DNA from 4 places in the Paenibacillus sp. S33 genome. Region 4 is predicted to be linked to each of the others. Evidence: riboswitches for the same ligand, from Rfam matches in the RefSeq annotation. Region 4 holds a riboswitch; each other region holds the start of a gene.

Evidence for each region. A riboswitch is a leader RNA that binds a small molecule or an ion and turns the genes downstream of it on or off. The one in region 4 is predicted to bind cyclic di-AMP.
Region 1: another riboswitch for cyclic di-AMP. It lies ahead of ACWGXJ_RS00550 (C40 family peptidase); the one in region 4 lies ahead of ACWGXJ_RS06845 (hypothetical protein).
Region 2: another riboswitch for cyclic di-AMP. It lies ahead of ACWGXJ_RS20035 (TrkH family potassium uptake protein); the one in region 4 lies ahead of ACWGXJ_RS06845 (hypothetical protein).
Region 3: another riboswitch for cyclic di-AMP. It lies ahead of ACWGXJ_RS00140 (3D domain-containing protein); the one in region 4 lies ahead of ACWGXJ_RS06845 (hypothetical protein).

Annotation. Positions count from the first base shown of each region.
Region 1 covers NZ_JBSIEZ010000001.1:134,554-142,329, reverse strand. Annotated here, with positions in the region: one part of gene ACWGXJ_RS00570 (IS3 family transposase) at 1-221, opposite strand, end outside; gene ACWGXJ_RS00565 (YwhD family protein) at 318-824, opposite strand; gene ACWGXJ_RS00560 (M1 family metallopeptidase) at 949-2,961, shown strand; gene ACWGXJ_RS00555 (hypothetical protein) at 2,973-3,800, shown strand; cyclic di-AMP (ydaO/yuaA leader) riboswitch at 4,077-4,214, shown strand; gene ACWGXJ_RS00550 (C40 family peptidase) at 4,220-4,720, shown strand; gene ACWGXJ_RS00545 (GNAT family N-acetyltransferase) at 5,026-5,532, shown strand; gene ACWGXJ_RS00540 (4a-hydroxytetrahydrobiopterin dehydratase) at 5,611-5,910, opposite strand; gene ACWGXJ_RS00535 (hypothetical protein) at 6,028-6,321, opposite strand; gene motA (flagellar motor stator protein MotA) at 6,509-7,303, shown strand; gene motB (flagellar motor protein MotB) at 7,296-7,776, shown strand, end outside.
Region 2 covers NZ_JBSIEZ010000001.1:4,397,607-4,405,382, forward strand. Annotated here, with positions in the region: gene ACWGXJ_RS20025 (LysR family transcriptional regulator) at 124-1,029, shown strand; gene ACWGXJ_RS20030 (potassium channel family protein) at 1,035-1,712, opposite strand; gene ACWGXJ_RS20035 (TrkH family potassium uptake protein) at 1,906-3,246, opposite strand; cyclic di-AMP (ydaO/yuaA leader) riboswitch at 3,654-3,806, opposite strand; gene ACWGXJ_RS20040 (CPBP family intramembrane glutamic endopeptidase) at 4,068-5,798, shown strand; gene uvrC (excinuclease ABC subunit UvrC) at 5,767-7,776, opposite strand, start outside.
Region 3 covers NZ_JBSIEZ010000001.1:24,040-31,815, reverse strand. Annotated here, with positions in the region: gene rnmV (ribonuclease M5) at 1-179, opposite strand, end outside; gene ACWGXJ_RS00140 (3D domain-containing protein) at 326-1,474, opposite strand; cyclic di-AMP (ydaO/yuaA leader) riboswitch at 1,746-2,028, opposite strand; gene ACWGXJ_RS00135 (TatD family hydrolase) at 2,230-3,000, opposite strand; gene ACWGXJ_RS00130 (HD domain-containing protein) at 3,043-4,326, opposite strand; gene ACWGXJ_RS00125 (AbrB/MazE/SpoVT family DNA-binding domain-containing protein) at 4,658-4,912, shown strand; gene rsmI (16S rRNA (cytidine(1402)-2'-O)-methyltransferase) at 5,037-5,918, opposite strand; gene ACWGXJ_RS00115 (tRNA1(Val) (adenine(37)-N6)-methyltransferase) at 5,915-6,670, opposite strand; gene yabA (DNA replication initiation control protein YabA) at 6,761-7,135, opposite strand; gene ACWGXJ_RS00105 (PSP1 domain-containing protein) at 7,163-7,776, opposite strand, start outside.
Region 4 covers NZ_JBSIEZ010000001.1:1,459,694-1,467,469, forward strand. Annotated here, with positions in the region: gene ACWGXJ_RS06830 (urease accessory protein UreF) at 1-651, opposite strand, end outside; tRNA gene ACWGXJ_RS06835 (tRNA-Leu) at 914-996, shown strand; gene ACWGXJ_RS06840 (glutathione peroxidase) at 1,088-1,573, opposite strand; cyclic di-AMP (ydaO/yuaA leader) riboswitch at 2,040-2,207, shown strand; gene ACWGXJ_RS06845 (hypothetical protein) at 2,323-2,718, shown strand; gene ACWGXJ_RS06850 (potassium-transporting ATPase subunit F) at 2,902-2,979, shown strand; gene kdpA (potassium-transporting ATPase subunit KdpA) at 3,131-4,807, shown strand; gene kdpB (potassium-transporting ATPase subunit KdpB) at 4,845-6,875, shown strand; gene kdpC (potassium-transporting ATPase subunit KdpC) at 6,895-7,623, shown strand; gene ACWGXJ_RS06870 (Nramp family divalent metal transporter) at 7,734-7,776, opposite strand, start outside.

The DNA of each region.
Region 1 (7,776 bases), 1.3 Mb from region 4:
TTCTCGTTCATATAGTTGAGTACGTCTAATTTATATGCCGTGGAGTAAGCTGTATAGGTTTTTTCAAAAGCTTTTACCCCGTGAGATTCGTATTGCCTAATCCACATACGTAAAGCTTCATGATTCATCCCTAATGATTGTGCAATACTTTTGACTCCCTCAGTACCACTTTGATACCTACGAATGGCCTCCAATTTCTCATCTAAACTGAATTTAGGCAAAAAACTGCACCTCCATTGTTAGTCGTGTCTAACAAATGGGGTGCAGTTCAGATGTGGCTGCTTTTTTACAATATTATTACTGCGTTAACGCTGGGCCTATCCTTCCAGCGCCTGCTTCAATTCCTCAGGCGAAGCGTCCCACCATTCCTCGTTATGCGAAATTAGCAGGCTTTTGAGCGCTGCTTTATCTTCACTGCCGAGATCCTCCAGCATGAAACGACGCTTGAGCGCATAATCCATACGATTGACGTGATCGGCGAGGATTTTCCAGCCGCGTTTGGCTTCGTCGTCAATCAGCATCTCGCAGGCGGTGGCACCGCCGTACATACGCCCTTCGGGCGTACGATCCACGGCTACCCATACGAGCCATACTTGGCGTCCGTTCGGTACATCCTCTTTATTCGTAGAGAACTTGATACCACGTTCTACTTTACTTTTGGCATGCATGGCACCGATATCAATTTTCGCCTCTCCTCGGTCAATGATAACCGGAGACATGCTGTTCAGGTCGATTGAGCCTGCGCCGAAACCCTTATGTTTACTCTTGCCACTGACAATGTTCAGTGCAATCTGTTTTTTGCCGTCCGGCTGATTTTCACTCATGCGTCACTAGACCTCCATTTTCCGTCTTCACACTCATTCTACACTATAAATATTTTAACTAATAATCTCCTGAAAGCAAACATATACATGCTGTAGATGCTTGTCAACGGGAGGTATCCATTGTATGACCCCAGCACGCACTAAAATCGTTTTATTGTCTACACTAGCCCTCGGTCTCCTCGCAGGGACGTTATGGTTTGCCTGGCAGCCCCAACCGCAATCCGACCCGCAGTCCATAGGCCAACCACTATACGGCTCCCTGTCTGAGTCTGCGCTTGCCCCAAATATGGGCAAGCCTCTAGGGGCAAACATCGTGCCTGACCTGCCCAAGAACCCTCCACAGCCCGCTACAGAAATCCTCAGCAAGAGGGTGGTAGAATACCACATTGATGTGTCTCTGGAAAAAGGACAGGTTTTGCGAGGCACTGAGACACTGACCTGGAAGCATCCGGGCAAGAAAACCGTGAATGATCTGTATCTTCATCTATACCCGAATGCCTTTTCTTCCATGGAAACTACCTTTATGAAGGAATCCGGTGGAAAGCTGCGCGGAGACACCATGCCCAAAGACGGCTTTGGCTCCATGACGCTGACTGAACTAAAAACAGAAGACGGTTTATCTCTCATGCACCGCATCCAATATGTGCAGCCAGATGACGGTAACGCAGGCGACCGTTCGCTCGTGAAGGTGCGTCTACCCAAGCCGGTACGAGGTGGCGAAGAAATCACATTATATATGAAGTTTGAGGTAAAACTGCCCGCCATCTTCGCTCGTATGGGCGCGACAGATGATTTTGTAATGGCAGGACAGTGGTTCCCGAAGCTAAGCGTCTACGAGACTGCAGGACAGCGTGGACGCGCCGAGGAGGGCTGGAACCTCCACCAGTATCATGGTAACTCCGAGTTTTATGCCGATTTTGGAATTTACAGCGTACGGATTCGGGTGCCTGAAACTCATATCGTAGCAGCGACCGGATTTCCCACCCGTGGTGCCGTCCGACAGAACGGCCAAAAAATATATCAATTTTATGCCGATGATGTACACGATTTTGCCTGGTCCGCTTCACCCAACTTTGTAACCGTAGAAGAACCCTTTTCTTCTGCTGAAGTCCCTGGTGTCAAAATCAAGCTCTACCTTGACCCGTCGCACAAGGAGCTCAAAGGGCGCTATATGAGCGCAGCGAAGGCCGCCCTTTCGTACTACAGCAAATGGTACGGGCCTTATCCATATTCCACCCTATCCATCGTGGTTCCACCCAAATCAGGCAATGGAGCCGGCGGTATGGAGTATCCGACACTCATCACGGCCGCTGCTGCGGGTAATCTGAATCCTGGCTATAGTCTGGAACGGACATTAGTTCATGAGATTGGACATCAATATTTCTACGGAATGGTAGCCAATAATGAATTTGAGGAGCCGTGGCTGGATGAAGGCTTCACCTCCTATGCTGAGGAGCGGCTTATGGAGCAAGAATATGGGCTTACCCCCAACCTGCCATTACAATCGGGACAGGTAGCCTCCCCACAGCCGCTAAACCGTGAGTCATGGAAGTACGGCTCAGCTGCTGAGTACGCGCAAAATGCCTACTCTCGAGGCAAGCTGGTCCTACGGGGCATTGAACGTCAGGTGGGTATGAAAAAAATGGATCGCATTATGCGGACCTACGTCCAGACGTACCGATTCAAGCATCCGTCCTCACTGGATTTTCAACGTATCGTGGAGAGAGTCACCGGACGCTCATGGAGCCACTATTTTGAACAGTATGTATATGACGGCCAGATGGCGGACTTTTCAGTGGATCACATCACAAACCACAAGCTGGAGAATGGATATGAAGCAGTCGTGACGGTCAGCAAAAAAGGGGCGGATTATCCCAAGATCCCTGTCCAATTTACCTTCAAGGAAGGTACCACGATATTCAAGGCTTGGGACGGCGCGGGCAAAAGTACAAATTTTCGGATCAAAAGTACTTCTCCCGTTTCCCATGTAACCCTTGATCCCTTATATACCATTGCACTGGAGAACAAGCATATTAACAATAGCCTAAAAGCCGAATTGGACGAAAAGCAACAAACCCGTTGGAGTATAAGTGTAACCAAGCTGTTGGAGACACTGCTTGGAAGTCTGTCATGGTGAGGTGTCTATAGATGCGGACTGTTATAAAAGAGGGCTGGGCGCTGGTGCGCATACGTTTCTATATCGTTATCATTTTATTTCTGTATCGACTACTGTGGGGGGTGTTTCTCTATCGGCTGGTGCAGTCTGCCGTTATCCCGCTATTGCTCCGTTATCCTGATCAGGGTCAGAACGAGCTGGGACAGACCTTATTTTGGATGGAGAGCCAGATTGCTCTGATGGACAGCCGGGAAGTACATGTGTATTTGTGGATACTACTAGGGGCGACTGTACTACGCATACTGATCACTCCCTTCATTAGAGCCGGAATATATCAAAGTCTGCATACCGATGCGACTGAACCGCAAAGCCTGTCCTTTTTCAAGGGTATGAAACGCCATGGCATGTCGTCGCTGTTGTATTACACCATCGAGTTGGGACTGCTGCTGCTTCCCGCCTTTTGGGTAGTACCGAGACTCTACCCTATTGTAGCAGGAGCACTTCAATCTTCCTCTTATCTGCTGCATTTATTGCCCTATGTCATTGGATGGATGGCATACGGATGGTTCATTCGGCAGTGCATCCTGTATATGCAACTGGGTACTGTCGGTGGTCACGCCATACTATCGTCCCTGCTCGCCTTCTTTCGCCAGCTCCTCCCAGCTGTCGGTATATCCCTTTTGCTCGGTGCTTGTGTGCTGCTGGTCTTCGGTCTATTTGGCACCGTGGCGATGATTTGGACTGGCATGCTGGCGCTCATTCTCCAGCAATCGTATCATTTTGTTACTAGTCTGGTCAGGCTGTGGCATATCAGTTCGCAGTACAGACTATGGCATACCGATATCTCTAGTAGAAGCTAAGCCCTGCCTTTATGTTTTTTACTTCATTTCCGTCTGTCGAAAAACCTTGATTCATACTCGCGCAAACGACACATAACTGAATACTGTTAACAAGATCTGTTCCTGGGACATTAGGAGCAGATTTTTTTTGTAACTTTTTGCAATGAAACATTTGCCAAAGCCAGCCGTCTTTGTTACAATAATCGCAGTGAACTGATAGTAACAACTTTGTAATCTTTATTGTAACCTTTATCTCAAAAATAACGTTTCTGTGAATACTGCTCTCCAAGGTGCACATCTTAAGTTAAGCCTAATTCCTGGCACCTAGGAAGCGGGGGAACCAGTTTGGGTGAATTGATCTCGCAACAGAGTGGTCATAGGGGAACCTTCTACCGAATCCTTAAGCTAACCTCGCAGGCATTGGAAGGGGTATATTTTTTTTGAAGAAGAAGCTAACGATCGCAGCTATGGGTCTTGCCATTGCCTTTACATCTTTTACATTCGGTGGCGGCAGTGCATATGCAGACTCTAAGATGGACCAGGTCATCCAAGATGCCAAAGGAACGAACTACAGAAGCGGAGGCACTACACTCGAGGGATTCGATTGCTCCGGCTTCACAATGTACGTATACAACAAACTGGGAATTAAACTTCCGCATCAATCAGGATCACAATTCAAAATGGGATCTTCTGTATCCCGCGATGAAATGAGACCTGGGGACCTGGTGTTCTTCAACACCACAGGAAGAGGCATTTCCCATGTAGGTATCTTCGTAGGTGAAGGGAAATTTGCCCACTCCTCGACTTCACGTGGTGTAGTAGTTAGCTCACTGAACGAAAATTATTACGCTAACCGCTATGTCGGTGCAAAAAGAATTATGAGCACAGACGCTTACCATTCTGTAGCTTCAGACATTCCTGATGACGATAACGTAGAATAACTAACGCACAGCAAGCTAACCCTAGCCGCAATTTGATTCTGGCCGGAATCGAATTGCGGTTTTTTATGTCCACAACATCAGCAATTATTATCTTTACTGACGAACTGAGACCTCAAAAGGTTTCAATTGTAGCGAACATCGTCGGTTTTACCGTCACCGCTGGGGGAGCATATGAGCAGTAATTCCTTCTTATTGAATGTATACCCGACTTAGGTATGAAATAAACACGCTTGCCATTCCTCTGCAACTTGTCTACAATCTGTTGTTAATGATTGAAGTACCTGTGTAAAAGGAGGATGGAACACATGCCGGCCTCAATATCCAACTATCGGATCGTACCGATGGACGAGCATCAAGCGGCTGCAATCTGTGAGTGGCACTATGATCCACCTTATAACATATATGGTTGGCTCCCCTGGGAACAAATGAAGGCGCTTGAAGTCGAATTTGGAAGTCCCACGCTTCGCCAAGAGCAATATGTTGCCGTACTGGATGAAGAGAACAAGCTAACAGGATTTGCTCAATATTTTCCTATGATCGGTGTGACCCGGCTAGGTCTTGGAATGCATCCTGACAGGTGCGGACATGGCAAAGGCTCTGATTTTGTCCGTGCCATTGCAGAGGAAGCTCAACGACGCAACCCGAAGAATGAAATTGATCTAGAGGTGCTCACTTGGAATGAGCGCGCTATCCGGGCCTACAAGGCGGCTGGATTTGAGCTTACAGATACCTATGAACGCCAGACTCCTGATGGCAAAAAACCATTTTATTGTATGGTATATCGTCCCGAGCACCCAACCCAGATTCTATGATAAAAGCGCCTTCGGCATACAACCACGATGTTGTATAGCGAAGGCGCTTCTATCATCATACGACAGATCATTACAAGCTCAATGACTGCTGCGCATTTTTTCAAAAGCTTCATTATATTGTTGGGCTTCCTTAATATCCACGGCCATAATACCGCCGTCGTCCCAAGAGGTCAAACGCAGAGTCACGGTCTTATAATCAATCGTAATAAATGGATGATGATTGAATGCTTCAGATATAGCGGCAACTTCATCCACGAATGCAATCCCTTTCATAAAACTGGAAAAATTATATTTTCGGACGATCCAACGTCCTTCCTCCAGTTCCCAGCCCTCCAGTTTCTCCAGATGTGCTTCAATCTCTTCTTGTGTAAAAGGCATGTTACGAACTCCTCCCCGTTTATACGGAAGCCTTTCGACCGCTTAAATACGGCCAAAACTACGATATATTGGTGTACATATTACCACGGCCCCGTTGATAAATCCATAAGACGGACCTCAAATCAAAGGGACTGACGTCAGCTCCTCGTCCCCAATAAGTACATAGATGCGATGCTGCTCCGGCTCATAGATCACAACGCTACTCCCTACAGTGATTGTGGGCTCTGTACCCAGTGCATAAAATAAGTCTTCTGCCAAAGCTTCATTGACTTCCTGACGTCCCGCCGGGTCCAGCCTGTCCCAATCTTCTGCTTCCATCTCAAAAAATTCATAGCTATCTGGGATGCGCCCCACAGCCTCTGTCAAATCGTTCAAAATTTGTTCATACTCACGCCCATGCTTTACTCCCATGCCATTTCCTCCAATGGTTCCGCCATTCAATACATAATCACCTTATTATACCGGAAATTCGCACTTAACAAAAAAGAGAGTTTTGTCGATAAATACTATAATCCGTCTTGTAATGACGCGCTTGGGGCAAGGACGACCCCGGCGGCATGAAAGGATTCAAAATCTATTCTCATGGATGAGGTGTATCATGCAAATTTCAACCATTATCGGACTTGTGCTCGGGATTGTGTCACTGGTCGTCGGGATGATCTTAAAAGGCGCTCCGGTCGTCAATTTGGTCAATAATCCCGCTGCTTACATGATTATTTTCGTCGGAACGGCAGCGAGTATATTTATGGCCTTCCCGATGGCAGAAATCAAACGGATTCCGAAGCTGTTCAAGGTTATTTTCACCGAACAAAAACTGTTAGACCGCAAAGAGCTCATCGGTACGTTTACCGAGTGGGCATCCATTACCCGTCGTGAAGGTCTGCTCGCCTTGGAATCTAAGGTAGAAGAAATCGATGATCCCTTTATGCGTGGCGGCATGCGAATGATTATTGACGGCAATGATCAAGAATTCGTACGGGACGTTCTGATGGAGGATATCAATGCGACCGAGGATCGACATCGCTCTGGCGCACTGATCTTCTCCCAAGCCGGTATGTACGCTCCAACGCTCGGGGTACTCGGTGCGGTTGTAGGTCTGATCGCCGCTCTGGCTGACCTTAGTGACATGGAAAAGCTCTCTCATGCCATTGCAGCAGCTTTCATTGCGACGTTGCTCGGTATTTTTACAGGTTATGTCCTGTGGCATCCGATGTCCAACAAGCTGAAACGGTTATCCAAAAAAGAAGTAGAGCTTAAATTAATGATGGTCGAAGGTCTGCTTTCCATTCAATCGGGGATATCGACAATTGCCATCAGTCAGAAACTGACGATCTTCCTGACTCCGACCGAACGGGCTACATTGACCCAGAAGGATGGCGATTCCAGTGAGTAAAAAGAGACATGAACCGCATGAAGAGCATGCTGACGAAAGCTGGCTGTTGCCATATTCCGACTTAATGACCCTTCTGTTGGCTCTTTTCATTGTCTTATTCGGTATGAGCTCGCTCGACGCCAAAAAATTTGAAACTATGGCTCAATCCCTGAGTTCAGCTTTTAGTGGCGGCACTGGCGTGCTGGATCACTCGGCCGCGAATCCGTCGTCACAATCCATGGATATGGGCAAAAATAAAGAACAAGTATCACAACCCTTAAAATCGAAAGCTACTTCTACCTCTGAACTGCAAAAACAGCTTGCCCAGCGGGAAGAAGAAGATTTAAAAAAGCTTAAAAAACAGATGGATCAATATATTCAAAATAACGGCCTGACCCCCTTGCTGAATACCAAGCTAAACCAATCGCAACTAATGATCACCATTAGTGATAATGCCCTGTTTTCATCCGGGCAGGCCGAAGTAAAGCCGGAAG
Region 2 (7,776 bases), 2.9 Mb from region 4:
GGAAAAACAAAAGTGTGAACATCTTGTGTCGCTTTCATGTTACTCCTTTTCGGCTTATAATGGAATTGCAATATACGTATTAATTATTATGTCTTTTTTGCATATAGAGAGGAAGTGGATGATTTGTTTGAGGATTTGAACGCTTTTGCCGTCATTGTCGAGCAGTCCAGCCTGAATAAAGCCTCCAAACTGCTGAATCTGTCCCAACCTGCCCTGTCTCGCAAAATTGCGAAGCTGGAGGAAGAGCTGGGTGTGAATCTTTTTGATCGTCGGGGCAAACGGCTCGAAATTACGTCCACTGGCCGATTTGTTTATACATTCGCGCTAGAGCAACGGCAACGACAGCTTCGCTTCTTACAAAAGCTGTCCCAGCACAAAAATGAAGCCCAGAGTATGCTTACACTCGGGGCTAGTCTCACGACACTCCAAACGACGCTACCTACCCTCGTCGAAGCTTTCATGAGCAAGCATCCTCAAACCGAGCTAAAGCTGCTCACCGGTAAAACCCATGAAATCGTCGCCTTTGTACGTGACAAAAAAGCAGACGCCGGTATTGTCGGGTCTGCCATTCATGAAGCCGGACTGCGTTGCATTCCGCTATTTGATGATCATTTGGAGCTCGTTGTTCCCATTGGACATGAATTAACCGTCAAGACAGGAACGGCCTCGATGAAAGATCTGCAAGGATTGCCGATGATTATTTTCTCCAAAGGAACCTGGTACCGCAGTCTGACGGATGACTTGTTCCAGCGCAGCGGCATCATGCCGGATATCCGCATGGAAATCGACTCCTTCGAGGCAATTGTACGCCTGCTTCCAACCTGTAAGGCTTCTGCCTTACTACCCAAATCCTATTTGCGCAGCGAACTATTACGGGATAATGGACTCACTGCATTATACTTGCCCGATTTGAAGGAGACACGCCGAACGACCTCCCTCATTTACTCGGAGACGACCGATCTCGGTCCGACAGCACGACGCTGGATTAGCGAGACACGTGCGTCGTTTGCAGGCTACCGTATGGTGTAGAGGGTTTAATCCTCTTCATTAACATTAACAACCTCATCCTCAAAGCGACCGATATTGTCATTCGAGCCGATGATGACCATAATATCGTCTGATTTTAGCCGATCCATAGCCGTCGGTGCGATCAGGATACCGTTCGCCGTATGAAGCGCCACGACGCTACAACCAAAGCGGGTACGGGCATTTAGCTCTGCTAGCGTTTTGCCATTCAGACATGCAGGTACATTGAGTTCCACAATACTGTATTCCTTAGACAACTCTAAATAATCGAGCAAATTAGGCGTGACTAGCTGGTGAGCCACCCGGATACCCATATCCCGTTCTGGATAAATAATCCGGTCCACACCGAGCTTTTCTAACGCACGCCCGTGCAGCACAGATATGGCTTTGGCTACAACTTTTTTCACACCCAGCTCCTTCAGCAAAATGGCGGTGAGGATGCTTACCTGAATGTCATCACCAATAGCAACAATGCCACAATCGAAATTACGGATGCCCAGTGATCGCAAAGAGTCTTCATCGGTAGCGTCCGCCACGACAGTATGTGTCAACATCTCACTCATACTGTCCACAACATCCTCATTCCGGTCAATGCCTAGCACCTCGCACCCCATATCCACCAATTGCAAAGCCAGGCTTGAGCCAAACCGCCCCAAGCCAATAACTACAAACTGCTGCGTTTTCATATCTACTCGAAAACTCCCTTATCTGAATCAATTTCATAAATGAGGATTTTGCACAAATCCCATAAGCGACTTCCAATGAAGAAGATATAGAACGAAATGGTTTAGTTCGTCTATATCTTGACTTCGAAGCGACTGGTATCGAATTTTGCAAAATCCTGAAATGATTAAACCAACGAAATGTATATGAAATGATTCATCCTATAATCATTTTGCCTTCCGGATGACGATACAATTCTTTACCCTTTTTCGGCCCCAGTGCATAAGCTAGCGTGAGTGGCCCCAGTCTACCTGCAAACATCGTCAGGGTAATCACCAGCTTGCCTATGACTGTTAAATCAGGTGTAAGCCCCATCGACAGCCCCACCGTACCAAACGCAGACACCGTCTCAAACAAGATCATCAGAAAATGATGATCTTCGGTTGCCGACAAAATCATGGTCACCCCGATCACGAACAGCAACCCCAGCAGTGTAATGGTCAAAGCCTTGTAAATTCGTCCCTGCGCAAGTCGGTACTTGAACAGCACAATATCTTCCCGCCCCCGCAGCATCGAAATCACTGCTCCAATGAGCAGGGCGAATGTTGTGGTCTTAATCCCGCCTCCAGTGGAGCCAGGGGAAGCCCCAATAAACATGAGTATGATGATAAAAAACTGCGTAGCCTGCCGCAAGCCTGCGATGTCCAGCGTATTGGCACCTGCGGTACGGGGGGTAACGGACTGGAATAAAGATCCCAGTAGCTTACCACCCCAATCAAGCGAGCCAAGAGTCTTTGGATTCGTAAACTCAAATACAAAAATCACGAGCGTGCCGACTACAATCATAGCGCCCGTCATGCTGAGTACCACCTTGGTATGCAAGGACAGTCTCTTGCGCTTGCGATATTCTGCCAGGTCTGACATCACTACAAAACCAATGCCGCCAGAAATAATTAGAAACATTGCGGTAAAATTAACAATCGGATCATATACATAACCTGTCAAGCTGCGAAATTCACCGAATAAATCAAAACCAGCATTGTTAAACATGGAGATGGCATGCCAGATTCCAAAATAAATCGCCCTGCCTACGGGCATATCAAAGGACCAGCGAACCGAGAATATCGTAGCACATACGCCTTCAATAACCAGTGAGTACAGCAATACCTTACGGATTAACCCGACAATTCCCTCTACAGAAGTCTGATTCATCGCTTCCTGCAAAATGAGGCGCTCCCGCAAGGAAATCCGACGTTTGAACACCAGCGCGATCAAGGTAGCCATAGTCATAAAGCCGAGACCGCCAATCTGAATGAGTGCAGCGATGACGACTTGACCAAAGGTTGTGAAAAAGGTCCCTGTATCCTTAACGACAAGCCCGGTTACACAGGTCGCAGAGGCGGCAGTAAACAAAGCGTCTATAAACGCAAGTGGCTTTCCTGTTGTATTGGAGACCGGCAGCATTAACAATAAACTACCTATTAGAATGATAATGGCAAAGCCCGCAACGAATATCTGCGGTGGAGAAAGCCGGAGCCAGCTTGCATTGGGATTCATCTATTCATCACTTCTCTCCTAATCCTTAAAACTATAAATCAGTGATTTAATACGGTGTAAGCTCGCTACGCGTTCCATTTGATCTTTCGATCGTCGTTGCCCCTGAATTTTTTGATTTTTCCAAACCTTAGTTAACTGTAATTAGCATTCCCTGAATACAGGAAGAATGCATGTCAAGCACTACTCGGCTCCTGTGCTATTGGCGGGCAGTAGCGAAGGGGGCAGAATTGTTCTGAAGAAGCGAAGCGTTTGCCTTTATCTCCGGATTTTAACCATTAAAGGGGGTATACAATCAAAAAATCCGGGGATAACAGCAATCGGAAGAATAATCTGCACCCGCAGCGGTCTAACCAATCCAAACACTTTTATACGCACAAAAAAAGACACCGGAAAACCGAGTGCCTGACTTGGTTCCTGCTCATAGCCTACGAGGTTAGCTGACGGATTCGGGCAGCACAGTATGCCCTATTTACACTTCCGATCCAGCAGGATCGGTTGTAAAATTCACCCCAGTAACATGGTTCCCCCGTTTTCCCATAGAAATTCGGCTCAACTGTATATCATTACCTATGTATTTCATAGGCATTGCCTCAAGATTATAATCCTTCTATATCCAGATCACAAAACCGATTTCGCCGAAAAAACGTGAAATTGGCTTTATTTTGCGAATGGGCATCGTTTAATCGCAGCTTATCTAATTTTATTGGAACTTTAAAGTGCTTTCACTCTATTTTCATGAATATCGCTTGTCTGTTGGCGGGAACCTGTGCAGTATGATATCTTTAATGGATGTTCTTATTTACAGATTAAGGAGGAAACTCATGAATCCTATCGGGAAACCGGTCGTGCTCACGGCCAACTTCAAAAAATTAGGCTTGCTGGGCGGGATTGGCCTGATTTGCTTTTTTATCTTTCAATTGCTTATTCCCTCGCTTAGCAATCCGAGTCCAGAATCAGTAATGAACGCAAAGGTCATCAGCAAACAAGAAGCGGTCATACACGCATTGGACTTCGCCCGCTCCGAGCTGGGCTATACTGAATCACAGCCTGAGGAGCCTGTCGTGACCTATCAGGCCGAAACAGATTTGTACGGTTATTTATCTAGAGAAAAACTACTTCAACAGTACGACCGTACATGGAAAAAAAGTTACCCTTACGAAACCTTTCGGGTCGATCTGCCTGAATCCTCAGCGAAGAGTAAACTGCAAATTCATGTGGATTTATCCACTGGCAAGGTCGTTAGCTTTAAACGGATCACCTTCAGCACCAATTACACACAGGCTGATATTTCTACGGATGAACAAGCACGTAACAGGCTTGTACGTGTGGCTGAGGACGGCATGACGCTCGAAGCCAAGGAGCAGGCGGCCGCAGTATGGGTCAAGCGCTTTGGCTTTAAGCCGTCGGATTTGAAGCTTGCGACCACTGAACAAGAAGGCGGATTAAAGTATACCGTAGACGATAAAAAAATCGGCGCCTCGGTACTTACACTGGCTTTTACTTTTGAAGAAGGTGATGTTCGCTCCTTCACCCAAAGCTTTTCGGCCCCGTCGTCCTATACCGATTATATCGAAAAGCAAACATTTTGGGCGAATTTGATGACCTATGCGGGTTATGCCCTATTTAGCTTTGTACTGGGTGTACTTGCCATTGTGTATGCGTCACTCACCCGACGACATACTTCATTTGTACGCGGCATTGTTCTATCCGTTGTATACTTTATTGCTAGTATAGCTGGGACCATGAACATGCTGCCTTTATTGCAAGCAGAAGCAGGCGGTAAGGGCATGCTTATATTTCTTATGGTTTTCCAGATTGGTGTTACCTTTTTCATGGCTGTAGCGCTCTACTTCTCCTTGGTCGGCGGTGACGGGCTTATGCGTCAGGTTGGACTGAATGCATGGCCGCGTGCGAAAGAGCCGGGCTACGGGCTGTATGTGCTTCGCAGTATGTATGTTGGCTACTTGTGGGCCTTTATTTTGCTCGGGGTACAATCCATTTTGTTCTTTATACTGGAGCGCACATTTAATACATTCTCCACCACAGATGCCACGCAATCCCCTTACAATATGGCTTATCCATGGCTACTGCCGATTATGGCCTGGATGGCAGGTATTGGAGAAGAGACTGTCTACCGTCTGTTTGGTATTCCGATGGTCAAAAAAATAGTAAAAAATACTTTTGTTGCTTGTCTGATCACCACGCTGATTTGGGCACTGGGACATACACTTTATCCAATCTATCCGGTGATTTCCAGACCTATTGAGCTGACTTTTCTTGGTTTGCTGTTCAGTTTTGTGTTTCTGCGTTACGGCTTTATTGCCGCCATGTTCAGCCACGTTATTTTTGACAGCATTCTAATGGGACTTAGTGTGATGAGTCTGGGAGACACTGTGAATGTGAGCGCTGGTCTATTCTGGATCTTACTTCCAGCCATCGTGGGTTACATCATTTATTGGTTTAGTCCTAAAAAGCCAAATCGAATTATGTTTGAACCTATAAAAAAAGAGGAGCCGTATTCTACGACTCCTCCTCCCGAAGGGCAGCTATAATCTGACGCGCAAGCTTATCCCCAATAGAGAGAGGCCGGAAGTCTTCGACACTGGCCTCTCTTATTTTTTTGAGCGATCCAAAATGCTTAAGCAGTAACTTACGCCGTTTCTCGCCGATGCCTGGAATAGAGTCCAGCCGGGAAGTTACCATAGATTTGCCGCGTTGCTCGCGGTGGAACGTAATGGCAAAACGGTGAACCTCGTCCTGAATCCGTTGCAGCAGATAAAATTCTTCGCTATTGCGTGCAAGTGTCACGGCCTCAGAGGACTCTCCCACTAATAGTTGGGAAGTTCTATGTTTGGCATCCTTCACCAGACCACACACAGGAATGAACAAACCCAGCTCATTTTGCAATACATCGGTCGCCGCCTTAATTTGTCCACGTCCACCATCGACAACGATCAAGTCGGGACGTTCCAAATTTTCCTTAAGCACACGTTCATATCTACGTCGGATAACCTCACGCATTGTTTCATAATCATCGGGTCCCTGCACAGAACGGATTTTATATTTTCGATACTCCTTCTTGGCAGGCTTGCCATCAATAAACACGATCATGGCTGAGACTGGATCGGAACCCTGGATGTTGGAGTTATCAAACGCCTCCACCCGGTGCAAGCTATCCAGTCCAATGGCACGCCCGAGATTGCTTGCAGCTTTGGATGTCCGTTCCTCATCCCGCTCGATCAGCTTAAACTTCTCATCCAAAGCAACACGTGCATTTTCCGTCGCCATGCCTGTCATTTGCTTTTTCAGTCCACGCTGCGGTACAAGTACCTTTACATCCAACCATTCAGCCAGAGCGAGAGCCGCCGTACTCGGGTCCTCCAGTCCACCGGATAGTTGGGTTTCTGTTTCCTTTACTCCGGTATCTTGGTCACCAACTTGGTCTTGATTTGTTGCTCCTGCATAAGTTGCCCGTTCTTCAGCCACCAGCAATGAGTCAGCAGAAGGCTCTGTCTCCGTTTGTATCGCTTTCTCATCTGTCTGTCCGGTAGCATCGGTTGTAGCTGCACTGTGGAGTACAGTTTCTGCCGCAACCGGTTGATCGACATTGACCTGTTCCGCCTGCATCAGCTTAGGAGAATCTGGAAGCAATATTTCTTGCGGCACTGCCGGGTTGTCACTATAATATTGCGTCACATAGGACATAAAATCACTGTAAGCTTCACCGTAGAAAGGAAAAGTCGACATATGGCGCTCGATCATTTTACCTTTGCGGACATATAGGATTTGTACACACATCCAGCCCTTATCTACTGAAAAACCGAATACATCTCGATCCTTCGCATCCGATGTGGTGATTTTCTGCTTTTCCATCATCGCGTCGATACTGATAATCTGATCTCGCAGCTCCTTGGCCCGCTCAAAATACAATTCCTCTGCGGCCTCCTGCATTTTACGCTGAAGATCCTTTTTAATTTCCTCATGTCCCCCGCTTAAAAAGGAACCAATCTCCTGACCAATCTGGTCATACGTTTCCTTCTCGACCTCTTTCACACAAGGCCCCAAACATTGATGCATGTGATAATACAGGCACACTTCCTTGGGCATTACACCACACTTGCGTAACGGATACATACGATCCAGCAGCTTCTTCGTCTGATGTGCTGCGTAGGAATTCGGATATGGTCCAAAATATTTTGCTTTATCTTTCAGAACGCGACGGGTCACCTCCAGCTTGGGGTGTGCCTCGTTCGTAATTTTCAAATACGGAAAGGTTTTATCATCCTTCAACAGCACGTTATAACGTGGCTGGTACTTTTTAATCAGGTTGCACTCCAATATGAGCGCCTCCATATTACTTCCTGTAACGATATATTCAAAATCACGGATATCGGAAACCAATCGCTGCGTCTTGCCGTTATGGCTACCTGTAAAATAGGAACGGACCCGGTTTTTCAACACTTTGGCCTTGCCGACATAAATAATGGTGCCTTCGCTATTCTTCATCAGGTAACAGCCTGATGCATCCGG
Region 3 (7,776 bases), 1.4 Mb from region 4:
CCTGCATGATCGGGATCGGTTAAAATGATGACCCCCCGCCGCTCCTGCGCCAATGCAATTTTACGCAGCGTCATTTTATTAATGGCGGAGCCGCCAGTTTCTATCGTATCCGCTTCAACAGCGCGGCGAATGGCCACCGTATCATCCCGGCCCTCTACCACGATCACTTCCTTGATCATTTGCGTTTCCCTCCACTGCTACACAGCAAGCTATATTTATCTTTCCCTGCTTTTGAAAACAAAATAAGAAGAGGATATCCTCTTCTTAGCATGGCATAACTATGTTGTTAATACTATCGCATTGCCCTCAACATACACAACCTGTTTTAGTTGATTTCAGGCTTTACCGGTCCGATAACATATACGGTTTTACCGTGCTTACGACCAAATTGGTTGGCTCGGCTCAAACTCTCATAATACACATCGATTTTGTGGCCTTTAATCGCGCCACCGGTATCCTCCGCACGACGGAAGCCCACCCCTTCGATGTACACCCACCAGCCGATTGGAATTATACTCGGATCGACCGCGATGGTGCGTCCTTCCGTGACACGTGCGCCGGATGCAGTACGTGTACCGATACCTGGCTCCTGTGAGGAATACGCCGTCATGGAGACATTTTGTAAAACTTTGCTATATTTAAAATTTACGCCTGCTTTACGGACAGCACTGCCTGAACTAACCGTTGTTGCCTTAACCGCATCATTGGGACCGACGGAAGCAGCAAGAACGACCGGTTTTTTCTTCGTTCCTACCGCAATGACTTTATCCACACGGTTCTGTGCAACTTCCTTGTTAACCAGCTGTTTGGATACCAACTTTCCATCATGATATACCTTTTGAACGTGCTGGACGACCACACCCGATTTGCCGCTTTGAATGACCCGATTATCGCCTTTATAAAGACTCGGATCGGCCGTTTTGATGACCTGATAAGGCACCTGTTTTTTCTGTTCGACCTGCTGTTTCTTCACACGGACGATTTTTATGTCCATGTTAGACGAAACAGAGGCATCCAACGCAGGATAAACTTTATCCGTTGATGATAATTTATAGCCCGAGGTACGAATGGCACCTTCTACTGTATTTTCTGTTGTGTACAGCTTTTTCGTCTCATTGCCTGAAGATACTTTAACCTGATTGGCACGTTTAATGACTACGCGATCGCCATCCTGTATTGCTCCATTTAGCGGCATGGAAACTGTATCATGCGGCTGAAGTGAAATGGAATGCTCGCTCAGCAAATCTTGAAGCTTGGATTCCCGGGTTTCTACCGCAGACGCCTTGCCATCGATGACAAAAAAGACTTGTTTTTTAGATTGCGTGTACATCAGAATTGAAATCATAATCGTTAGCGCGATTAGAAAAATAGCAACCAAAGCAGCCTGGCGCACATTCTCTTGCTTCCAACGCAATACGTAAGACATGCTGGATGAGCGTGACTCATGGGTATCCTTTTTTTGGAAAATGCCCATTTCCTCCGTCCTCCTTACATAGCCCGCCGTCTGGAGTAAGACATAGTTGAGATTTGACGTGACTATAACAGATTTTCTACAAGACAAGCCCAAACTACGACTGTCCTGCACCATGTACCCGTCTTCGCGGCATGCTGTCCTCCCCTGTTTAACCACAGTATGATGACAGATTTTCTTTTATTCACAACAAAAAAAGCCAGAGAAAGAGACTAGAGAGCTCTTTCGTGGCTTCCGGCATGTGTGAATATGCGGGAAAACTCATGCACGAGATGGCTTCTCTCTTGTTACGCTTACGGGGTTAGCTGTCGGGTTCGGACGTAGAGAGTCGCCCTAGCTTGGGTCAACCGCTCATGGCGGTCGCCTTCACATTCACCCCGAAGACCCAGAAAGAAATCGAAATACGGCTCCTCCACCTGTTCAATCCCATCCGGGAAAAGAATTTAGGTCGAGCCGGCTGGCGGAAGAGACGTTCCCTTCTTGCACATACGCCGGACATACTGTAAGCCATATCGGTTCCCCCGTTCCCTGTAAAAGGGACTCAGCGAGACTGGTTCATGAAATGACTTGTTGATGTTTACATTCAAACAACAATTCACTGAAAAGATGATATCCTGTTTCTATGCATGTTGTAAAGCAGGTTTCAAGTACATTTTTTAAAATATTCGGTTAAAATATTGTAATATTCTCGAGTTTCCTGCAACAAATTCATGATTAGCTTCGTCTATCTCTTTATTTTGATCGATTTCTTCACTTTTTCATTGAATGTCAAATCGTTCCAGGGCATTTCGGGTCGTTATTGACACTAATTCCTCCACTGTAATCCCTTTGATTTGGGCTGCAGCCTCTGCTACCAGTCTCACATGTGCAGACTCATTTCGCTTCCCACGAAACGGATGAGGTGTCAGATAGGGAGCATCAGTTTCAATGAGCAGACGGTCCAGCGGCACCTGTGCGAGCACCTCTTTGGGCTGCTTGGCATTTTTGAACGTTATTGGACCACCGAAGGAAAGGTGAAATCCCATATCCAGCACCATTTTGGCTGTCTCCCAGCTACCCGAAAAGGAGTGCATGACTCCACCAATCTCACTCGCTTTTTCCTCGCGCAAAATCTTAACAATATCTTCATGGGCATCCCGGTTATGAATAACAATGGGCATCTTGAGCTCACGAGCCAGACCAATTTGATTTCGAAACACCCGCTGCTGCACATCCTTCGGTGATGTATCCCAATAATAATCCAGACCGATCTCCCCGATGGCTACAACCTTTTTATGACTGCATAACGATGCAATCCATTCTAGATCGCCCTCCTGCATTGTAATAGCATCCTGTGGGTGCCATCCAACTGCCGCATAAATAAAATCATACGTCTCGGCCAATTTCATGGTGGATGGAATGGTCTCACGATTAAATCCGATATTGATCATCCGCGTTACTCCTGATTCGACAGCACGTGCTATAACTTCTTCACGATCTTCGTCAAATTGTGGCGCATCCAAGTGAGTATGAGTGTCGAATAAATCCAAGGTTTACATCTCCTTTTTTTACTTACATTTCTATATAGTTGTCTATTCTTTGACAAAATAATTCCTTATTTCGGCAGGAAGCCTGTCTTTTACCGCGTTCAATTTATTCTGGGGAAAATACATATGATATTTCCCTCGGTGAATACCACTTATTGAGCGCACAATTTCCGAAACTTCGGATATTTCACTCACCTCGCCCTGACGTCCAAGCAGTAAAATCTGGTTGTCCGTCGAGCCACCCTGCCGAAACACATCATAAGGAAGATCTGTCGGAAAATCAATTTCAAAATCATATTCAGGGTGCAAACCAGCCTCTTTCAAAGCTTCTCGAATACTGTCAATGGTATCTGTATCCATATTTTCAATCTCTACATATTTATACAATCTACGGTCCATAAACCGGCTGCTCAAATCACTTAAAATCTCGTCCTTTTCTCGTTTCCACTGGCTAAATACGGTCTGGATTAATGACTCGTCGAGCATCAGATATTGCTCTACTGTAAGATCTCCTTTCAACAGATCCGGCAACGGGTCCAGCAGAAATCCAAACTCATATCCGTTTTTAAACAATTCCTTTGCTCGCTTGAAAATTTTACGTAAAAGGATTTCCGAGCTGCGTGTTACAGGATGAAAATAAATTTGCCAATACATCTGGTAGCGTGACATTAAATAATCTTCTACTGCATGCATACCTGATTCCTTCACAACAATTCTCCCATTATGAGGACGCAGCAGTCGTAAAATACGATCCAAATCAATCGTGCCGTAGTTGACGCCTGTCGAGTGAGCATCCCGCAACAAATAATCCATACGATCGGCATCTAGCGGACTGGTTACCAGGTTGACAACAATCGGTTTATCATACGTTTTGGCTATAACCGCAGCCACCTTTTGTGGAAGCTGCTCGTCGACTTGTCGTAGCACGGCGTTGATCTTCGTGTCTCCCAGTACAATGCGGCATGTCCAATCCTCATGGTTCATATGAAAGGCTTCCTCAATTGAATGAGAAAATGGGCCGTGCCCCACATCATGCAATAGAGCTGCACACAGAGCAACCAACCTTTCCTCCTTCGGCCAATCCGGGAAATCTCCACGTTCAAATTGAGAAATAATACTTCTCGTAATCTCATATACGCCCAATGAGTGTGAAAACCGGCTATGCTCCGCTCCATGAAACGTAAGATACGACGTGCCTAACTGCCGTATGCGCCGTAAACGTTGGAACTCCGGCGTGTTGATCAACCGCCATATCACAGTATCCTGAACATGGATGTAATTATGTACCGGGTCTTTAAAAACTTTTTCTTCACTGAGTGGCTGGTGCAAGATATCAGCTCCTTTAATATTCGGAATAATGGATTAAAATACAATAAAATCCTAAATGGTTTCCCTCATTCGACATTCTTTGTCGTAATATGTCGAATTATAGTTTTTCGACATTTCCAAATCGACAAACTGAATAAATCATCAATGAGATAAGGCAATACACACAAGTAAAGCTCTTTAATCTAAATACTTTTGCATAATCAGACTGTTACTACATTTTTAAGGTTGACTGTTTTGGGAATCGTTGGTATAGTAAATATCAGAAAAGAGAAAATTTTGTCGAATCATGACACTTATATTATTTTAAACGGCGAGAGGAGCCTGATTTATTATGATGAAATCCACTGGTATTGTAAGAAAAGTTGACGAGCTCGGACGTGTTGTTATTCCAATCGAATTGCGCCGTACCCTGGGAATCGGAGAGAAAGACGCTTTGGAAATTTATGTTGATGGCGAACGCATCATGCTTAAAAAATACGAGCCAGCTTGTATCTTCTGCGGCAATGCTGAGAACGTAATTTACTTCAAAGGAAAAATTGTTTGCCAAGATTGCATTTCTGAAATCCCAACACCTGTGACAAACTGAGAATTTTAGTATATAATAGACTTATCAGATATTGTTAATTCTAACCTTTTTCATATATACTCCTTGTTGCCTTCCACGGTTTGAACCCAACCGTTGGAAGGCCCTTTTTTGTTTAGGCAGATATTCATAAGAGTGCGTTGTAAACATCTCTCTTGGAGATTGAACGATCTGTGGCTGTACGCTTCATTGCATCCTTGCGTGTGAGTCCCTCTGCCTCATAATGTGCGACGTGGGACTCCAACGTTAAAGACTGCCACCATGCCTGACGTTCCTGTTCCTCTTCCTCTTCGTCTTTCCCTTCAACCACCAGACAATATTCACCAATCGGTGGATTCTCCTCTAGTTTAGCAAGGCATTGCTCCACGGTTCCCCGCACCCATTCCTCATGCAGCTTGGTCAGCTCACGCGCAAGCACCACTTTGCGTGAACCTAATGTTTCCTTCAACACCATCAATGTCTTCACAATACGATGAGGCGATTCATAAAAAATAATTGTGCCGTGAGATACCTGAAACGATAGCAACAGCTTCTCTAGGTCCTTTTTCTCCCGTGGTGGAAAGCCAGCGAAGGTGAACCTTTCTGTATCCAGTCCTGAGGCAATTAAAGCCGATAGTGCCGCATTTGCTCCTGGGATAGGAATGACGCTAATCTCCGCTTCCAGTGCCAGTTTGACCAGATCCGAACCAGGGTCAGAAATGGCTGGTAGACCTGCATCGCTAACCAGTGCCAAATTTTTTCCTTCTATTATATAACGTATCAGTTCAGGCCCGCTAGCAGCCTTATTATGTTCATGATAACTGAAGAGCATATCCGGTGTAATTTCGAAATGAGTGAGCAGTTTGCGTGTCTGCCGTGTATCTTCAGCAGCGATAATACTACATGATTTTAAGGTGTTAATCGCCCTAAAGGTCATATCGTCCAGATTTCCAATAGGTGTCGCAACAAGATACAACTTTCCCCGTTCTTCTTCACTGGTACTAAAGCTTTTTTGTACAGCTGCTTTCACACAGAATCCCCCTTGCTTACTTCTCCATAGATATCTCTTATTTCCTGAGTATAATTCCCATTTTCCTGATATACAATGAGCGGAGGCAACAAACGAACCTCCGGTTTGCCGTCACGTAATGCTTCAACCAGGACCATATTGGCTTCCATATGAACTCTTGGGTGAACAAAACGTATTCGTTTGGGTTCCAAACTATGTTTACGCATCAAGGTTATAATCTCACCCAGCCGCTGCGGGCGATGAACCATAGATACCTTTCCCCCATTACGTACAAGCCGGGTGGATGCCTGAATGACTTCTTCCAGTGTGCAGTTCACTTCATGACGGGCAATTGCCTGGTGAGGATTCAGCTTGATATCGCTACCATTTAGCGGCATATAGGGGGGATTCACAGTAATCGCATCATAAACACCATGCCCCGTGGTGTGAACCAGCTCACGTAGGTCCCCTTCCCGAATCTGGATTGCTGCTTCTAATCCATTCAAGCTGACACTACGTCTAGCCATATCTGCCAAACGTGGTTGAATCTCAATTCCTTCAATAGACGCCTTTGTTCGTGTCGTTAGCAACAGCGGGACAACCCCATTGCCAGTACACAGATCCAGAATCTTTCCACGCTGCGGAATACCGGCAAAACGTGCCAGCAAGACCGCGTCCATTGAGAAACTGAATACTTCATCACTTTGGATAATGCGCAAATTATGTGAAAGCAGATCATCAATTCGTTCCGACTTCTTTTCATTTTCGTACATAGTGCTCTCCCATCTTTTATAACCAAAATCGCTTTTCACTCATACTTCCTTACAAAAAAGCCGTAGGCATCTTGCTCCTACGGCTTGTTTTTATTTATTCAAAAATGACAGACAGAAGAGGCAATCGCCTTCCGTTCGCAAATGTCCGTAATACACGTTGCATATATGAAATCCTTCATGATACAGCCTCGCTAGATTGTCGTAGCCTTCGCCCACGACCTCACCCGTTTGCCCTTCATCCTTAATGACGATCGGAGGAGGAAGCTTCGGCTTGTTTGCCGTCTTTTCTTCTCCAGAGGTTTCACGTTTGAGCATCTTGCGCACCTGTTCGTTTTCAATCGTTAGTCGTTGATTTTCCTCCAGCAGCTCTTTTACTGCCAGTTTCAATTCACCCAGATCGCTATGCAACTGTCCCATTTGGGTTTCCATTTCGTGAATACGCGCAAAAACATTTAATTTATCCAAGTTTCCACCCCGAAGCAACCTAATGGTTTACTTGACGACTACATCGTCCATTGGAAGTTCCTTGACCTTACTGATCTCAAATAGTTGAACATGCACCGTGCGATGACCTGCATTCACACCTACGACTTTACCTTCTCCCAAAGAGGTGATAACCATCTTACCCACCTGAGGTAGCTCTTCTCGCATGCTTTCGTAGTTATCATGTTCAAACTTGAGACAGCACATCAATCTCCCGCACAACCCGGAAATCTTCGTCGGATTCAGCGACAAACTCTGATCCTTCGCCATCTTAATAGATACCGGCTCAAAATCCCCCAGCCATGAGGAGCAACACAGAATACGTCCACAAGGTCCGATTCCGCCAAGCATTTTAGCCTCATCCCGTACGCCGATCTGCCGCAGCTCGATCCGTGTACGAAAAATACTGGCCAAGTCCTTTACAAGCTCTCGAAAATCCACCCGACCCTCTGCCGTAAAATAAAAAATGATCTTATTGCGGTCAAATGTAAATTCTACATCTACCAGCTTCATTTTAAGGCCATGGTCTTTAATTTTATTTAAACACGTGCCGAATGCATCCTTGGCCGCCAATTTATTCTCTTCTACAACAAGAGCGTCATCATCCCCAGCAATACGAATGA
Region 4 (7,776 bases):
CGGTAGAGTGATGTAGGAGTTGCACCAATGTCTGTGAAGAAAGCGACGCTGAAATGTGGTTGGCTCAGGTTCGTTAAGCTTCTTCCATGCGGAGAGCAGCTCGCTGGTCATACGCTCCATAAAAGGGTTCTTTTCCTCATAGGGAGGATTGAGTAGTTTGAAGGCATCTTCCACACAGAAGGACACCGCTGCGCCAAGATAGCCGTGCATGGTCTGTTCTACATCGTTTCCGAGGAGGAAGTTAATCCAGGTGTGAACGGTAGCGAGTGTGCCAATTGCATTGTATTGAATGAGTATAGATTCCAACTGGTCAAATTCAAGCCAAGGATAAAGAGCCTTAGCGAGCTTAAGTAGACGCTGACCGGATAGACGCAACTCCTTCACATGCTGCAAGGAGGGACGTTGGGTATGCAGCATCTTATCAATGAGAGCGATTCGCCAACCGTCATTCTGCTGGATGGCGACATACAGACTTTTGATAGCCATGCCGTCAACGGTTGTAAATTGAGGATACAAATCATCCAGCATGTAATGTTCCAGATCTTGTAGACTGTTCAAATGTCCGTTGCGGAATAGTTTCTCCAGTCCGTTAAAACGGGTGAAGCCACCAACAGGTAGGGAAGGGTCCAACAATAATGCATAGTTCAGCAAACGGTTGCCTTTATGCAGGGCGGTTCGCCTCCTCGAAGTGAATCCTTATGTTATATTATTTCACTCTTTACTTAGGGATAACGAAAAAATTCGAAATGTATGTAATATATTTTTACATTTTAGTAGCCCTTTTGTCAAATTAAATATTATTATCGCTCATATATGTTAGGTAAAATAACATATAAAATAATTATTATATTTGTGTTTACAAATAGTTGATGAGAGAGTATAATAAATCTGTTGCCTCAATACATTATGATTTGCGGTCGTGGTGGAATGGCAGACACGCTATCTTGAGGGGGTAGTGGGCGTACGCCCGTGGAGGTTCGAGTCCTCTCGACCGCATTATATGCAAGACCTAGTTGAAAAAGCATCCTGACACGGTTTACGTGAAGGGATGCTTTTTTTGTTTTAATAACTGTGATAAAGAAGAATATCAGTTTTGCTGCAAAAGCTTCTCTATATCTCCCGCCAGCTTATCTGGAGTGGTTTGCGGTGCATAGCGCTTAAATACGTTACCTTCTCGTGTAATTAAGAATTTAGTAAAATTCCATTTGATCGCTTTGGACCCTAATACCCCCGGAGCTGTTTGGGTCAGGTAGCGAAATAAGGGGTGCGCTTGATCGCCATTGACATCTGTCTTGGCGAACATCGGAAAGGTAACACCATAATTGATCTGGCAAAACTCGGAAATCTCCTCGCTGGAACCTGGCTCTTGTTTGGCGAATTGGTTGCTGGGAAATCCTAAAATTTCGAGCCCCAGTTCATGGTACTGGTCATATAGCTCTTGTAACGCTTTGTATTGGGGGGTTAACCCGCATTTGCTGGCTGTGTTCACAATAAGCAGAACATTCCCTTTATATGTGGATAACGGAATTGGTTTCCCTTGCAGGGTTTGCGCATCATATTCATAAACGGTCATAGTATCTCTCCTTATTCAATATTCAGCAATTAAATTGTAAGCAATTCAAAGTAAGGTTGCAAGTCTGGAAAAGCTGTATTAAGCCTTTAGCCGCTGTAAAATCGTATTTTGTTCAAAACAGTAAATCGCATTGCAAATGGAGCGAATTAAGGTGTTTCTTCTTATAAAAGCGGGTTCAATCGGTGTTTAGCTGGTACATATAGCGTATTTTCTTCTCTTTTTACAAAAAAAGGCCAAAAACGCTCTACCCTACGCCAATATTGACATGCTTGTCATTTTCGAAAAGGGATGAAAAACAGAGATTGAGTGAGCTGTGAGAAGCATAGTTGCATTGTAAGCGTTATTATTAATCTTCTATGCTCTAAAGGCCGATTTATAACCCCGCAGTTGAGCTTTACAGTCTTCCATGCGCGGGTGTATGATTCAAGACGTAATTTCAAATTAACTTGAATGAAGCAACAACGAAATGTCTATAGCGCTGAATTTTGCAGTTGCAAAAGCGGGGGAACCAATCGAGACTGTACGGCTTGCCGTGGGTCTCATGGGGTGAATTTTCCGGTCAAGTGCCAGAAATAGGGCGACTCTCACGTCCGAATCCGACAGCTAACCTCGTAAGCGTACAGGGAGAGGCAACAAACCGCCGTGTGCAGCCATGGTTTATTTTATCATGGATATGTCAGAAGCCGGAGGAAAGCCTTTTTCCTTCGGCTTCTTTTTGTTGTCTTTTTATACCGGGAGAGGAGCTACTGATGGAAGGTCGGTTAATTATTGTCACTGCACCGAATGAAGCGGGCAGAAGTTTTGTGAAATTGCTTATTTTCAAAAAATTGGCGTTTGCAGTTCTGACGAATAGCGCCCAGGAGGAACGACAGCTCAAAAAAATGGGTGTGGAGCACATTGTCCGCATCAATACCATGCAAGCGGGAAAATGGAATTTTCCAAAAAAAGAAATTGGTAGTGTGTATTTGTTCGAGAACAGCTTGAATCTGACTTGCCGTTTCCTGCAAATATGTCGGCCGCTAACATCGGAATCGATCTATGTTATTACGCACGGCTGTAATCCACAAGGAATTTATCGAGGATTGGGAGCGGACCATGTGATCTACACATTGAACGGAGAGGTGGGTTTTCTGCTGAACGGATAAGCACTTATAACATAGTTGTTTTATGATTTTATGATGAAATAAGAATGGCGATCTGAGGACCGATACGGAGGGTATGAACATGATGGATATATACATGCTGCTCGTCATGGCTGTGAGTTATGGAGTGATACTGCTGTTTGTACGCTGGTGTGATGCGCAGACCTCTAAAGGAGGACGAAGAGGATGATCGTTATACTTGGGCTTACGGCTATTGTGTTTATGTATTTAATCTACGCACTCCTGAACCCTGAAAAGTTCTAGTCACTGGTAGGGATAGAGCGGGCGGGAACAACAGATCTGAACATTAAAGCATCATAGGTAGCAGGTTTTCGCAAACGTGTGCACACAATTGGTGCTCTGGAAGCAGGCCTGTTGTTCCAAACGCAGGAGCATTTTGAAGGAGGAATAAAGGATGGAGCTGCTTCAAATTGGAATTGTGATCGTTATATTGCTGCTCTTGGTAAAGCCAATGGGTACATATATGTATCATGTATTCTCGAATGAACCCAATCGGACGGATCGGATTTTTGGCAGAACAGAAAAGCTGATTTATAAGGTAGTAGGCTTGAAGAAAGTGGAGAGCATGCGTTGGACTACGTATGTTATGAGTTTCATTGCTACGAACGCCGTGCTTGTGGCAATCAGCTACTTGCTGTTGCGTTTACAGGGAATGCTTCCCGGTAATCCGGCTGGAAACAGTAATATGGAAGCATCACTAGCTTTTAATACGGTAATCAGCTTTATGACGAATACGAATCTCCAACATTATAGCGGAGAAAGCGGGCTTACGTATCTGACACAGATGGCGTTCGTCACGATGATGATGTTCACTTCGGCTGCTTCCGGTTTTGCGGTTGCTGCGGCTTTTATGAGAGGATTGACGCGGCGCGGTGAAGGAATGGGCAATTTCTTTCAAGATTTTATTAAAGCCATTATAAGAATTTTCCTGCCGCTGGCCTTTGTGCTTACGCTGGTGCTGGTTGGATTGAAGGTACCCCAGACGCTACAGCCTACGGCGGATATTACGACGCTGAGCGGAACACAGCAGCAGATTTCTATGGGACCCATTGCTTCTCTGGAGTCCATCAAGCATTTGGGGACAAACGGGGGGGGTTATGCGGGAGCTAACTCTGCGCACCCTTTTGAAAATCCAAGTCCTTGGACGAACGTGCTGGAAATTTTGGCAATGTGGGTAATGCCGGCTTCGTTGCCGTATACCTTTGGATTGTTTGCCCGTAATCGTAAGCAGGGCTGGATTATTTTTAGCTCCATGATGGTATTGTTTCTTATTTTTCTATCCATTACGTATGTGTCTGAAAAGACAGGTAATCCGTTAATCCAGACACTGGGTGTGGATGCTTCTCAGGGAAGCATGGAAGGGAAAGAGGTTCGTTTCGGCATTGGACAATCGGCATTATTCACTGCGGTCACAACAGCGGCAACGACAGGTTCAGTCAATAATATGCATGATACACTAACCCCACTGGGTGGTATGGCTGCTTTGGGAGAAATGATGCTAAACGTCATTTTTGGCGGCAAGGGTGTCGGACTGATGAATATGCTGATGTATGCGATTCTGGGTGTGTTTATATGCGGACTGATGGTCGGGAGAACTCCGGAATTTATGGGGAGGAAAATTGAAGGCAAGGAAATGAAGCTGATCGCGATTGCCATTTTGGTACATCCGTTTCTCATTCTCGCCCCAACTGCACTTGCATTTATGAGTCATTGGGGATACGATGCGGTCACGAACCCTGGCTATCACGGGTTGACTCAGGTGCTCTATGAATATGCGTCATCTGCCGCAAATAACGGTTCGGGATTTGAAGGCCTTTCGGATAACAATGTATTCTGGAACATGACGACGGGGATGGTTATGTTCTTCGGCCGATATGTATCTATGATTGCATTGTTGGCTGTGGCGGCTTCGTTGAATGCCAAAGCACCGACTCCGGTGACGACGGGGACACTGCGCACGGACAACAAGTTATTTGGAGCCATTCTGATCGGGGTCGTGCTGCTGATTGGTGCGTTGACCTTTTTACCCGTCATCGTATTGGGACCTGTTGCTGAATTTTTGACCATGTGAAGAAGAAAATGAGAATGGATGAACGGGGTGTTTGATCATGAAGGAACAACGCAAACACATGCTGGACAGAAGCATCTTGAAGCATGCGATCAAGGATAGCTTTATAAAATTAAATCCGATGATTATGATGAAAAATCCTGTCATGTTCGTCGTGGAGATCGGTACATTGGTCGTGCTGCTCATGTTACTGTTTCCTGGTTATTTTGGAACTGGTAAGGAAATGGGCTTTAACCTGGCCGTGTTTGTTATTCTGTTGTTTACGTTGCTTTTTGCTAATTTTGCCGAAGCGCTCGCAGAGGGGCGGGGTAAGGCACAAGCTGCCTCTTTAAAAAAATCCAAGCAGGATACACAAGCTAACAAGCTCATCGGAAATGACATTCAGGTGGTTAGCTCAACCGAATTGCGTAAGGGGGACGTGGTTATTGTCTCCCAAGGCGAGATGATTCCAAGCGATGGTGAGGTCATTGAAGGTCTGGCTTCGGTGGATGAATCTGCAATTACGGGAGAATCGGCTCCGGTCATCAAGGAATCGGGTGGTGATTTTTGCTCGGTAACCGGCGGGACGCGGGTAGTCAGTGACCGGATTAAGGTGCGAATTACGACAGAGCCGGGCGAGACATTTATTGATAAAATGATTTCGCTCGTGGAAGGCGCACAGCGGCAAAAAACGCCGAATGAGATTGCACTGAACACTTTGTTGATTAGCTTGACGATTATTTTTCTAATTGTGGTGGTTACGCTAGCGCCGATTGCCCGTCATTTTAACATTGATTTGCCTGTTCCTGTGCTGATTTCGTTGCTAGTCTGTCTGATTCCGACTACGATTGGAGGACTGCTGTCAGCTATCGGGATTGCCGGTATGGACCGGGTCACCCAGTTTAACGTACTGGCCATGTCAGGCAAGGCGGTAGAAGCTTCTGGGGATATCAACACGATGATTCTGGATAAAACAGGTACAATCACCTTCGGGAACCGAATGGCGAGCGAATTCGTGCCTGTGGAGGGCGTGGAGAAGGCAGAGTTAGTGAAGTGGGCAGCGATTAGCTCTATGAAGGATGAGACGCCAGAGGGCCGCTCGGTTCTCGAATTGATGCGCAAACAGGAGCATACGTTGGATGCATCCTTGGCAGCAGGTGGAACCTTTATCGAATTCAAGGCGGAGACCCGGATGAGTGGTCTGGATCTGGCCGATGGACGAAAGGTACGCAAGGGCGCGGTGGATTCTGTTCGGCAATGGATCGTATCGCAAAACGGCAGTGTTCCAGCCGATCTGGAGGAAAAAGCGAATCAGGTAGCCTCTGAAGGAGGTACACCGCTGGCAGTCGCGCTGGATGATCAGATATACGGCATTATTTATTTGAAAGATACAGTGAAGCCAGGCATGAAGGAACGGTTTGATCAGCTCCGGGAAATGGGTATCCGTACGATCATGTGTACCGGAGATAATCCGCTAACAGCAGCTACAATTGCACGAGAAGCGGGTGTGGACGACTTTGTAGCTGAGAGCAAGCCGGAGGACAAAATCGCGGTTATCCGACGTGAGCAGGAACAGGGAAAGCTGGTTGCCATGACCGGAGACGGCACCAATGATGCACCTGCGCTGGCGCAAGCGGATGTCGGTCTGGCCATGAATAGCGGCACAGTCGCGGCCAAAGAAGCAGCTAATATGGTGGACCTGGATTCCGATCCGTCCAAAATTATTGAGGTGGTCGCGATCGGCAAGCAGCTGCTTATGACGCGCGGAGCATTGACAACGTTCAGCATTGCGAACGATGTTGCCAAATATTTTGCCATCATCCCGGCGATGTTCATGCTGGCCATTCCACAAATGGGCGCTTTGAACGTCATGGGGCTTGGCTCCCCGCTGTCCGCTATTTTGTCGGCGCTGATCTTTAACGCGGTTATTATTCCGCTTCTGATTCCGCTGGCCATGAAGGGCGTGAAGTATAAGCCGATGAGCTCGGATCGCCTGCTGGGACGGAATTTGCTGATTTACGGTCTGGGCGGTATGGTCGTACCGTTTGTCGGCATTAAGGCTATTGATTTGCTGGTGCATTTGTGGATTTAGCGCAGAAAGGGTGAACGACATGAGTGGTTTTTATCGGATGATGTCTGGACGCAGATTTGCAGCGCACGAAAAAGCCGAATCTGGCGGGCAAGGTCATAACAAACGTACAGGGACCGGGACAGTGTCGGAAGGACAACCGGAGAGACAAGAGATGCGAGGAAGTACAGTTATTGGAGTGGCTTTGCGAACATCGGTGCTGATGATTCTCTTGTGTGGTTTGGCATATCCGCTAGTCAGTACAGGAGTAGCGCAGGTTCTGTTTCCGCAGCAAGCAAACGGCAGTATGCTCCGTGACGCAGAGGGACGGGTGGTCGGCTCCGAACTGATTGGGCAGTCCTTTGCCGATTCGGCATTTTTTCAAGGTCGGGTATCGAGCGTTGATTACAATGGGGCTGGTTCAGGCTCAAGCAACTACGCGCCGTCGAATCCGGCCTTGATACAGCGAGTCAAGGACTCTATTGCGGATTGGCAGAAGCATAACCCGGATGTACCCGTCAGTCAGGTTCCGGTGGACCTGATTACGAACTCCGGCTCCGGTCTGGACCCGCACATCTCGCCACAGGCGGCACGGGTGCAAATTCCGCGCATTAGCGGCTTGACGGGTATCCCGCAGGATCAACTGAGAGCACTGGTGCAGGAGCAGACAGAAGGCCGCAGCGCCGGGGTATTCGGCGAGCCGCGTGTGAACGTGCTCAAGCTGAATCTCGCGCTTGAGGCGCAAATAAAGGTAGAGCCTGCCAAGCGTTGAGTATTCTTTATGTATACAGGATAAATAAAATAGGATGAACAAAAAAAGGTATCTCGCTGCCATTGGGGCTAGTGAGATACCTTTTTAATATATTCATATTTGGCTACCGATTAACCTGAAATCGTTTGGATGATGAGCACTACATTCAAGATG